DNA from 3 places in the Paenibacillus sp. 481 genome. Region 2 is predicted to be linked to each of the others. Evidence: riboswitches for the same ligand, from Rfam matches in the RefSeq annotation. Region 2 holds a riboswitch; each other region holds the start of a gene.
The links. A riboswitch is a leader RNA that binds a small molecule or an ion and turns the genes downstream of it on or off. The one in region 2 is predicted to bind cobalamin.
Positions count from the first base shown of each region.

Region 1: it holds a riboswitch for cobalamin, as region 2 does, so the genes downstream of both, KIK04_RS18495 (S-layer homology domain-containing protein) here and metE (5-methyltetrahydropteroyltriglutamate--homocysteine S-methyltransferase) in region 2, are expected to answer to the same signal.
Region 3: it holds a riboswitch for cobalamin, as region 2 does, so the genes downstream of both, KIK04_RS17815 (1-propanol dehydrogenase PduQ) here and metE (5-methyltetrahydropteroyltriglutamate--homocysteine S-methyltransferase) in region 2, are expected to answer to the same signal.

Region 1 is NZ_CP075175.1:4,186,852-4,190,132, reverse strand. It holds gene KIK04_RS18505 (GyrI-like domain-containing protein) at 1-295, opposite strand, end outside; gene KIK04_RS18500 (VOC family protein) at 524-961, shown strand; adenosylcobalamin (AdoCbl) riboswitch at 1,126-1,268, shown strand; gene KIK04_RS18495 (S-layer homology domain-containing protein) at 1,358-3,281, shown strand, end outside.
Region 2 is NZ_CP075175.1:343,950-347,230, reverse strand. It holds gene KIK04_RS01375 (heavy metal translocating P-type ATPase) at 1-599, shown strand, start outside; gene KIK04_RS01370 (HesB/YadR/YfhF family protein) at 764-1,045, shown strand; cobalamin riboswitch at 1,281-1,472, shown strand; gene KIK04_RS01365 (hypothetical protein) at 1,430-1,582, shown strand; gene metE (5-methyltetrahydropteroyltriglutamate--homocysteine S-methyltransferase) at 1,727-3,281, shown strand, end outside.
Region 3 is NZ_CP075175.1:4,035,646-4,038,926, forward strand. It holds gene KIK04_RS17805 (HAMP domain-containing sensor histidine kinase) at 1-508, shown strand, start outside; gene KIK04_RS17810 (response regulator transcription factor) at 519-1,175, shown strand; adenosylcobalamin (AdoCbl) riboswitch at 1,254-1,405, shown strand; gene KIK04_RS17815 (1-propanol dehydrogenase PduQ) at 1,833-2,975, shown strand; gene eutS (ethanolamine utilization microcompartment protein EutS) at 3,180-3,281, shown strand, end outside.

The DNA.
Region 1 (3,281 bases), 1.9 Mb from region 2:
TGCTTTCAGGCACCAAATGGCTGATCATTCCGGAAGGAATGTGATCGACCTCTGCAACCTTCACCCCAATAATGGAAGTGAATGCATCGAGATTCGGGTCGAAGTTCTCCTTACACGGGTAAATTTGAATCAAGTAAAATGGCTCCCCTGCACGATGACGAATTTCATTTACCCGACTTTGCAAATTGTTGAATGCGTCTTCAATAGTGCGATCTTCATCAAGCTGCTTTAAATTAGCGTGGGCGGTTATACCAATGACTGTAAACTGCGGAACGGACAACACGACTGGCTCCATTTAAATACCTCCTCAAAATTTGTTGATTACTGCTCGCTAACTACTTGTAAACCTTATGTTCACCTGATAAAATAGAACATATATTCGTATTCTCCGCTGTGATAAATAATCCTTTTTTTAATGGACATCATTTTTGAAAAAAGTTTATTTATTCCTGCTAAGGGTAATAATACGAACAGTTATCAATGGTTATCCATTGAAATTTGATATTCAAAGGAGTGTTTATCAATGGCTTTAAACGTTTATCTTAATTTTAAGGGGAACTGTCGTGAAGCAGTCGAATTTTACGCGCAAGTATTCGGAGCGGAGCAACCGCAGTTTATGACCTTTGGTGATTCACCTCCAAGCCCAGACTTTACACTTCCTGAAGAAGCAAAGAACCTCATTATGCATACATTCATTCATATTAGCGGACGGAAAGTGATGTTCTCCGATGTATTTCCTAATATGCCGTTTGTAGTCGGAAACAATGTGAGCCTTACCCTCAACAGCCACAATATGGACGAGCTACAATCCGCATTTGATCAATTGAAAGAAGGCGGCACAGTAGCCATGGATCTTCAGGAAACGTTCTGGAGCAAAGGCTACGGCAGCTTAACGGATAAATTCGGGATCGTGTGGCAATTTAACTTAGATCCTGAAGACGAAGAGTGCGGTACGAAATAACGGATTCCGCACTGAACAAGATGTAGTAACTTTTCTATTTCTAGAAAAGTCGCTGCATCTTTTTTTGTCTCTATATATAGTGAGACACTTAAATGGTATTAACGCTCACCCTCATGCCTTGTATAAAATCTTATATACAGGGGTTCATTCCCTGTTATATAATGCTAAAAGTTAAATACAATGTGAGAGACGGAAGCTGGTGTGAATCCAGCACGGTCCCGCCACTGTGATAGGCGTAAGCCTTAGTCAGGTCGGTTTCTCCCATTGATCATTTAACCTGAACTTTCGAGGCAAAGGTCGGGTTATTCATCATATTCCTCATATGATAATAACCGTAGCTCCTGCCTTTGTGTCGGAAGCTATTTTATTTTTATCATGGAGAGGAAGAGAGACAGCATGAAGAAAATCTTATCCCTGCTTATGGCTGCATCATTGTTCTTGACAGTCGCTATAAGTGCAGCTCCACTTCATCAAGCAGCTGCTGCTGCACCTAGTTTCAACCTGAATACTGAGGTTCAACGAGTCGTTAAGGCCTATTCAGCCGCCCAATATGATGATTGGTCAGCGGTAGCGGACAATGTTCTAGGCAATACCATCCCTAGCACTTATATCGAGCAAGCAAAAGCAGCCGTCATCGCTGAAAAAGGCAATTACACAAAGGGAACTGACATTGCGAAAGCGATTATCGGCCTTACAGCAGCAGGTGTCGATATTACGAATATTGAAGGTATTAACCTGCTGGACAAAGCAGTTAACTTTGACACGAATGAATTAAGTCTTTCCAATGACGTCGTTTACATGTTATTAGCCCTCGACTCTGGACCATATGAGGTTCCAGCAGGCGCGCCTGTCACACGAGATTTTTTGATTAAAAAGCTACTGGAGCTCAAGCTTCCAGCAGGTGGATGGTCATTCTTTGGTTCAACACCAAATGCGGATATGACCGGCATTATTATGGCTGGATTGGCCCCCTACATACAGCAACCGAGCGTGTCAGATGCTGTCTATCATGCGGATAAATTTTTTAAAGACAAACCGTTAGACAACAGCAATAGCGCAGCTATGCTTGTGATTGGTCTTTCCGCAGTTGGAAAAAATCCAACAGCAGATGCATACAAGCAAGATGGCAAAAATGCATTGGACAATCTGTATTCATACCTCACGACCAACGGACTTTACAAATATAAAAAAGCACGTGCAACCGGCGACAGAATGGCGACCAAAGATGTCATGCTGGCGTACCTTTCTTATCAAAAATTTTCAAATGGTAAACACAATAGTATTTTCTATGATTTAAAATCTAGATACAACACGACACCACCACAAAAACCAGATCCGAAGGCGTTCGATGTCTCGATAAATGTCACATCAGAGAAGCAATGGACAGGTTTCCCGCAGTCAGGCAAAGTTACGCTGCAGGAAGGCGATACGGTTGATACAGCACTCACGAAGCTTGTAGGAGCCGATCAGATCAAATACAAAATGTACGGCACGATGAAATACATAGCGGGCATAAAAGGCCTTGAATCTGGTGCCTATGGCAAAACGAGCGGATGGATGTATTGGGTCAACGATCAAGAACCTACCGTAGGAGCTGACGAATACAAGCTTAAAGCAGGCGACACGGTAAAATGGACCTACACTGGAGTTGATCCCGTAACGAATCCACCAGGCAATGGTGGCGGTGGTGGCACTGGCGGCGGTGGCGGTGGTACTGTCACTCCATCTATTTCGGTATCCGTCATGACTGAAGTACCTAAGTCAGGCTTGCCGATTAGCAATCAACAAACGTACCGCGCAGATATGACCGCGTTCGACGCGCTTGTCGGACTGGTAGGCGCTAGCAACATCAAGCATAAAGGATCAGGCGAAAGCTTATATGTGTCTTGTGCGATGGACTTGTGTGAACGAGCAAACGGAGCCCTTAGTGGCTGGAAATATTCTGTTAATGGTACCGAGCCAAATGAATCAGCAGGTGCTTACAAACTAAACAATGGCGACAGCATTGTATGGAAATACACTGGAACTCCCCCCACGAATACAGGTGGCGGCGTTCCCCCGGGGGGTGGGTCCGCTGGAAATTCTAATTCCGGCAATCCCTCAGTACCTAGCACTGGAGAGACAGGCAACAAATCTGGAACCAATAACAGCAATAACAGCAACAAAGACGGTAAACCCGCTTCAGGCAGCAAATCAACTACCGATCAAGGAAACGGAAAAAACACAGACGCTAACTCTGCTGCCGTTACTGTTACTGAGCATCTTTCTAAATATAGCGATCGGAATCAAATATCTCCTTGGGCGAAAGAAGCTGTTGCTC
Region 2 (3,281 bases):
AAGCAGGCAAGACAGCGATGCTCGTTGCCGTAGACGGACGATTTGCGGGCATCGTTGCGGCCGCAGACCAAGTAAAAGAGACATCGCGCAAAGCGATTGAACGCTTGAACAAGTTAGGCATCAACGTCGTCATGTTGACAGGCGATAATGTTCGCACGGCGCAAGCGATTGCGTCTCAAGTCGGAATTGAGCAGGTGCACGCAGAGGTGCTGCCTGAACAAAAAGCGGAGCATGTACGCCGCTTGCAGTCTGAGGGGCGCGTCGTCGCTATGGTCGGCGACGGGATTAATGATGCACCAGCGCTTGCAGCAGCAGATGTAGGTTTTGCTATCGGCGGGGGCACGGACGTCGCCATGGAGACGGCTGGGGTGACGCTCATGCGTGGCGACTTGAACGGTATCGCAGATGCGATGGAAATGAGCCGCCGTACGATGCGCAACATTAAGCAGAACTTGTTCTGGGCGCTCTTTTATAACAGCTTGGGCATTCCAATTGCCGCAGCTGGATTGCTCGCGCCATGGTTGGCGGGGGCGGCAATGGCCTTTAGCTCTGTGTCCGTTGTGCTAAATGCGCTTCGATTGCAACGCGTGAAGCTGTAATAAAATGAATTAGACCCATATATTGTTAATTTATGCTAGTCACTGCTAGTGTTAACGATTGCATCAACACTACACAAGTTCTTGCTTTTAAATGTGCTATCGGCATGTTATGATCGAAGTACGACTTAATTAGCAGTCTATTTTCATCATAAGGAGGTCGTACGATGCAACTACGGGTAACATCTGAAGCGGTCCGCATTTTTGTTGCGGATTGGGACTTTACACCAGGAGACTCCGTGCGCATCTTCGTTCGCTATAGCGGATTTAGCGATGCCGGACCTTATTCTTTCGGCATTATGAAAGACAGTCCACGGCATCCGGCCGTGACGGTGCAAGCGGAAGGAATCACATTTTTTATGGAGCAAAATGATGTGTGGTTTCTAGAGGATCAAGAGCTTACATTGGATGGGCAGCACAACGAAATTGTGTTTGTGCGTGGCGCCTAACGATATTAGCAGCATAGTTGCTGGATAACTTTATTTGGCACTTAGGAGTGAGCGAGCTTGACGTCAGTCAGGGTCGCTCTTTCTCGTTGTCTTATTTCCTCAGCTACGCGGGTGGAGAGGGATTACTTAGATCGATGGGAAGAAGAATGGTAATCGCTTGAGATAAAAAGAACTTGTCACCACTCGAGATTGCGTTTATAATCATCATCAATTGGAAAACAACGCCAAGGACACAACTGGATAAGAGGGAACAGGTGCTTTGAGCATGTCTCAAAGCTTAAAAGGGAAGATCGGTGAAATACCGACACGGTCCCGCCACTGTAACAGATGAGGTAGTGCTTATCAACCACTGGTCGATCAGACTGGGAAGGGAAGCCGCTACCGATGAAGCTGAAGTCAGGAGACCTGCCTGTTCTGGCAACACTGTGTGAACCTACGGGAGATAGGGAAGTGTTTCGTAAACGCGGCAAAGGACGTCGTAATCATGATCTGATCATGTATACGGCTTATTTGTTGAAATCATTTATCATGAGGTAAAGTTTACGGCACTTCTGTATGGACCTATTTCGCACAGAAGTGCCTTTTTGTGTGCATTTTTATATTTTGTAGCTAAAAAAGGCAAATGGATAGTGGCTAAGCTGGCGTATGAACGTCCTTAGAATGCGGAAGGGGAGAAGTATTTTGACAACAACGAATGTATTAACAAGCGTAATTGGGTACCCGAGGATCGGTTATGACCGCGAGTGGAAGAAGGCGTTAGAGCAATATTGGGCTGGAAAAAGTTCCGCTGAAGCTTTGCAGGTTGAGCTAGAGCGCATCGAGATTGAGCGCGTTCGCACGATGCAGGATAAAGGCATACACTATATCCCAGTAAACGAATATGCTTGGTATGATCATGTGTTGGATACGACGACAATGTTCGGCCTGATCCCTTCTCGTTTTGAGTATACGGGTGGCGAAGTGTCCCCTGATCTTATGTTTGCTCTAGCTCGCGGCACGCAAGAAGCGGTCGCTTGTGAAATGACTAAATGGTTCAATACGAACTATCACTATATCGTACCGGAGTGGGAAGGACGCGCTCCGCAATTGACGACTAACCGTCCACTGCAAGCGTACCGTCGCGTAAAAGCAGCGCTCGGCATTGAGACAAAGCCTGTCGTCGTTGGGCCGTACACGTACGTTCGCTCGATGAAAGGCGTATCCAAGACAGAGCGCCTTCAAGTACTGGCGCAATTCCAAGACGTATACAGCCAATTGTTGCAAGAGCTGGCTGCGGAAGGTGTCGCAGTCGTGCAACTGGATGAGCCGTCGTTCGTACTGCCGATGAGTAATGAAGAGTGGGCTGCTGTACAGTCATTCTATGAAGCTTTGCGTCAAGCTGTACCGCAATTGCATTTGTGGGTTCAGACTTATTTCGAAGGCGTCTCGAACTATGAAGCATTCGTGCAGTTGCCAGTTGATACGTTGGGCCTAGACTTTGTACATGGCAAGTTGCGCAACGAAGTGTCGCTGCGTAAGCACGGTTTCCCAGCTGACAAGCGCCTTGCACTCGGCGTCATTGATGGCCGCAACATTTGGCAAACGGACTTAGCCGCTGTATCGGCTTGGCTCGAAACGGTTGCCGCTATTGTGCCGCAGGAGCGTTGGATCTTGCAGCCATCGTGCAGCTTGCTCCACGTGCCGTTAACGACGCAGCGTGAAGCAGCATTGCTGCCGGAATTACAGCAAGCGCTCGCGTTCGCTGACGAGAAGCTGGCGGAAATTACACTGCTTGCGCGTCATCAATCGCAAGCCGATGCCGTTACGACTTCGGCAGTTGAAGCAAGCGCGCAAGCGGTACATGCATGGCGCACGCTGCCGTTGCGTCAACGTCCACAAGTTGTAAGCGAGCTGGCACAGCTGCTTGCTGATGAGGAGCAAGGCACGCGTCGTGCGCACTTTGCGGAGCGGAAGCAACTGCACCGTGAGCGCTGGCCACTATTGCCGCTGTTGCCGACGACAACGATCGGCAGTATGCCGCAAACAGCAGAAATTCGTCGTGCACGTCTGCGCTACCGCCGTGGCGAGTGGGATTTGAACACGTACGAAACGTTTTTGCAGGATGAAATGAAGCGCTGGATTCAAATTCAAGAAGAAATCGGTATTGATGTTCTTGTGCATGGTGAGTTTGAACGGACAGATATGGTTGAATATTTTGGTGAGAAGCTGGATGGCTTCGCCTTTACTCAATATGGCT
Region 3 (3,281 bases), 2.0 Mb from region 2:
GCAAGAGCTGCTGACGACAAGCAGAGATATCGCTGCTGGCATCCTGCGGGAAATTAGAGACCTTGCGGTAGAATTACGGCCGCCCATTTTGGACGATATGGGCTTAATTGCGGCTATGCGAAAGTATGCCAATAAATTTGAAGAAAAGTATGCGATTGAAGTTCATCTTACGGTGCCCAATGACGATATAGTTATTGAAAGCCACACCGCTGTTGCCTTATATCGAATCCTGCAGGAGAGTTTGACGAATGTGGTGAAACATACGGCTGCAACTCGAATCGATGTCCGCATGGAAGCGTTACAACAGGCGATTAACGTCACGATTCGTGATAACGGACATGGAATCGAGCAGGAGGACTTCGAGCAGGCGCGCCGGCAAAATAGGATTGGCATTCATGGCATGAGGGAGCGATCGTTGCTGCTCGGCGGAACGTTCCTGCTAGAAAAATCGGATTGGGGCGGGACTGAACTGAAGGTGTCCATTCCACTAAAATGTGAGACAGAATGAGGGATACGAGATGGAGCAGGTAACAAGAGTCATGTTGGCTGACGATCATGCTTTGATTCGTTCAGGTCTTAAGTTGTTGTTGGGCAAGCGCCCTTCATACGAAGTTGTGGGCGAGGCGGCCGACGGAATTGAAGCGCTGCGACTGTACGAGGAGCTGCTGCCGGATATTTTAATTCTCGACATCAGCTTGCCTCGAATGGACGGTATTCAAGTGCTTAAAGAGATTAAAGCGCGACATGCTGATGCCAAAATAATCGTATTAACAATGCATGAAGATGAGGACTACATTAACGCCGTCATTCATGCAGGGGCGTCTGGTTACGTTCCAAAGGCTGCCGTCGATGAGGACTTGTACGCGGCCATCGATTCCGTGATCAAAGGATACGTATTTTTGCGTCCTCAGGAGACACACGTACTACTGTCCTCTATCAAAAAAAAGTCAATTCAAGAAGAGCATCATAGGCTCTACCATCTACTTAGCTCACGTGAAAAAGAAGTGTTGGATTATTTGTCCCGAGGTTATTCGCTCGTCGAAATCGGTCAGAAGCTAGTACTAAGCGTGAAAACGATAGATACGCATAAGAGTAGACTAATGGCCAAGCTAAACGTAACGAAGAAGAGTGAGCTCGTCGAATATGTTATCAAGCATAATCTACAAAATAAGTAACTACCTTTGTAATACTTTATATTGCCAACTCGATCGATTGTGCTATAATAATGTCGAATGGATGCCCATTCACGTCATACACAATAGAAAAAGTGATAGACAATGGAAGTTTGGTGCAAATCCAACGCGGTCCCGCCACTGTAATAGGCTGAGTATTCAGTCTTAAGTCAGGTCGATTGTCTAGTAACTTTGCCTGACCCGTCATTTCGAGGCGAAAGTGACTGGTTTACAAGTCTAGTGACGTATTCTGCCTCGCTAGGCTTTTTTTATGTGGCTAGAAGGCTGCCAACGCTGCTGTTGGCGATGCCAGGTGCTCGCCGCCGAACACATACAACGACGTATAGCTAGCAAGTGGGGAGTTCTTCAATGTCGAGGAACGATGTGCACAACGAGGTGCATCCCTTTTTTATATAACTCTTCTTCATGTACGATGCAGTGACATATAAGGTTGACGAGTGTCTCGATTGCGGTGTACAGTGGAGAAAGACAATTACAAATGCAATCATTGTGTACAATGGCGTACACATTATATAACAAGCAAAGAGGCTTTTAAGGGATTGAGTTCCTTTAAAAGCCTCTTTTTTGTTACCTAACTGCTTTGTTATCTAACTATTTAGCGAGCCATTCGTATTTCGTAACATTTTGGAGGTGCCTTACTTGAACAACATTTCAATCAAGACGAATATTTATTTAGGACAAGGTGCGTTGAATCGCCTGTCGGAGTGGAAAAAGAAACGAATTTTTGTCGTTACGGATCCTTTTATGCTTAAATCGGGGCTTATTAATATGTTGTTTGAACGGTTGGATGAGAGCAACGAGCAGTACATTTTCAGCAATATCATCCCTGATCCTCCTGTAGAAATCGTCACAGAGGGTGTGGAAGCGCTCGGTGCGTTTCAGGCGGATCTGATTATCGCCATTGGCGGAGGCTCTGCGATAGATGCGGCTAAAGCGATGAAGCTGTTTGCGCAAAAAATACTCAATCAACGAGACATTCCGTTCATCGCAATCCCGACAACGAGCGGAACAGGTTCTGAAGTGACTTCATTCTCTGTCATTAGCGATAAGCAAAAAAATATTAAATATCCGCTCGTGTCTGAGGATATGTTGCCGCAAGAAGCGATCTTGGACCCGGAATTAGTCAGAAGCGTGCCTGACTTTATAACCGCGGATACAGGGATGGACGTATTAACCCATGCCATTGAAGCGTACGTCTCTACTAAGGCGAACGATATTACCGATGCGATGGCAGAGAAGGCGATCAAGCTCGTATTTTCGTATTTGCCACGTGCTTATAAGGATGGTAATGATATGGAGGCACGGGAGAAAATTCACAATGCCTCCTGTCTCGCCGGTATAGCGTTCAATATGACATCGCTCGGCCTTAATCATGGTATTGCTCATGTCGCTGGAGCTAAATTCCACATTGCGCATGGACGCATGAACGCGATGCTGTTGCCGTACGTCATTGAATTTAATGCGGACTACAAGCCAGGCTACAGCAAAGAGGAGAGCAACGCGACGGCAGCAAAATATGCCGAAATATCCAAATTGCTCGGGCTGTCGGCTCCGAATGCGAAGAGCGGCGTTCGCAGTCTGGTACAGGCGATTAAACAACTTCAAAAACAGCTCAATATGCCGCAGACGCTGCGTGAGCAAGGTGTGGAGAAAGCTGCATTTCAAGAAAATCGTCAGCTGATTGCCGAGGGAGCGCTACAAGATGGCTGCACGGCTACGAATCCGCGTGTGCCTACCACAGCTGATGTCGTACAAATTTTGAACAAAATGTTTCAATCTTAAATTAAAGTTTAATTATGCGTGAAGTTCGTGCGCAATGCGGTTGACAACGTTTACAGTTTTCAAATATAGTGAAAGTAACACAACGGCGTGTTGCATACAAATACAAGCGATGAGGCTTCTTAAAAATTCCGTGGCGAACTTTTAAGGGGTCTTTATGTTTTTTTACAGCAAAATCGTGTTTCTTACAAGAAATGGGATGAGAGTATGGACAACCAACACAACGAAAAACAACGTGTTATTCAAGAATATGTACCTGGTAAACAGGTTACGCTGGCTCACATTATTGCGAACCCCAATGCGGATATT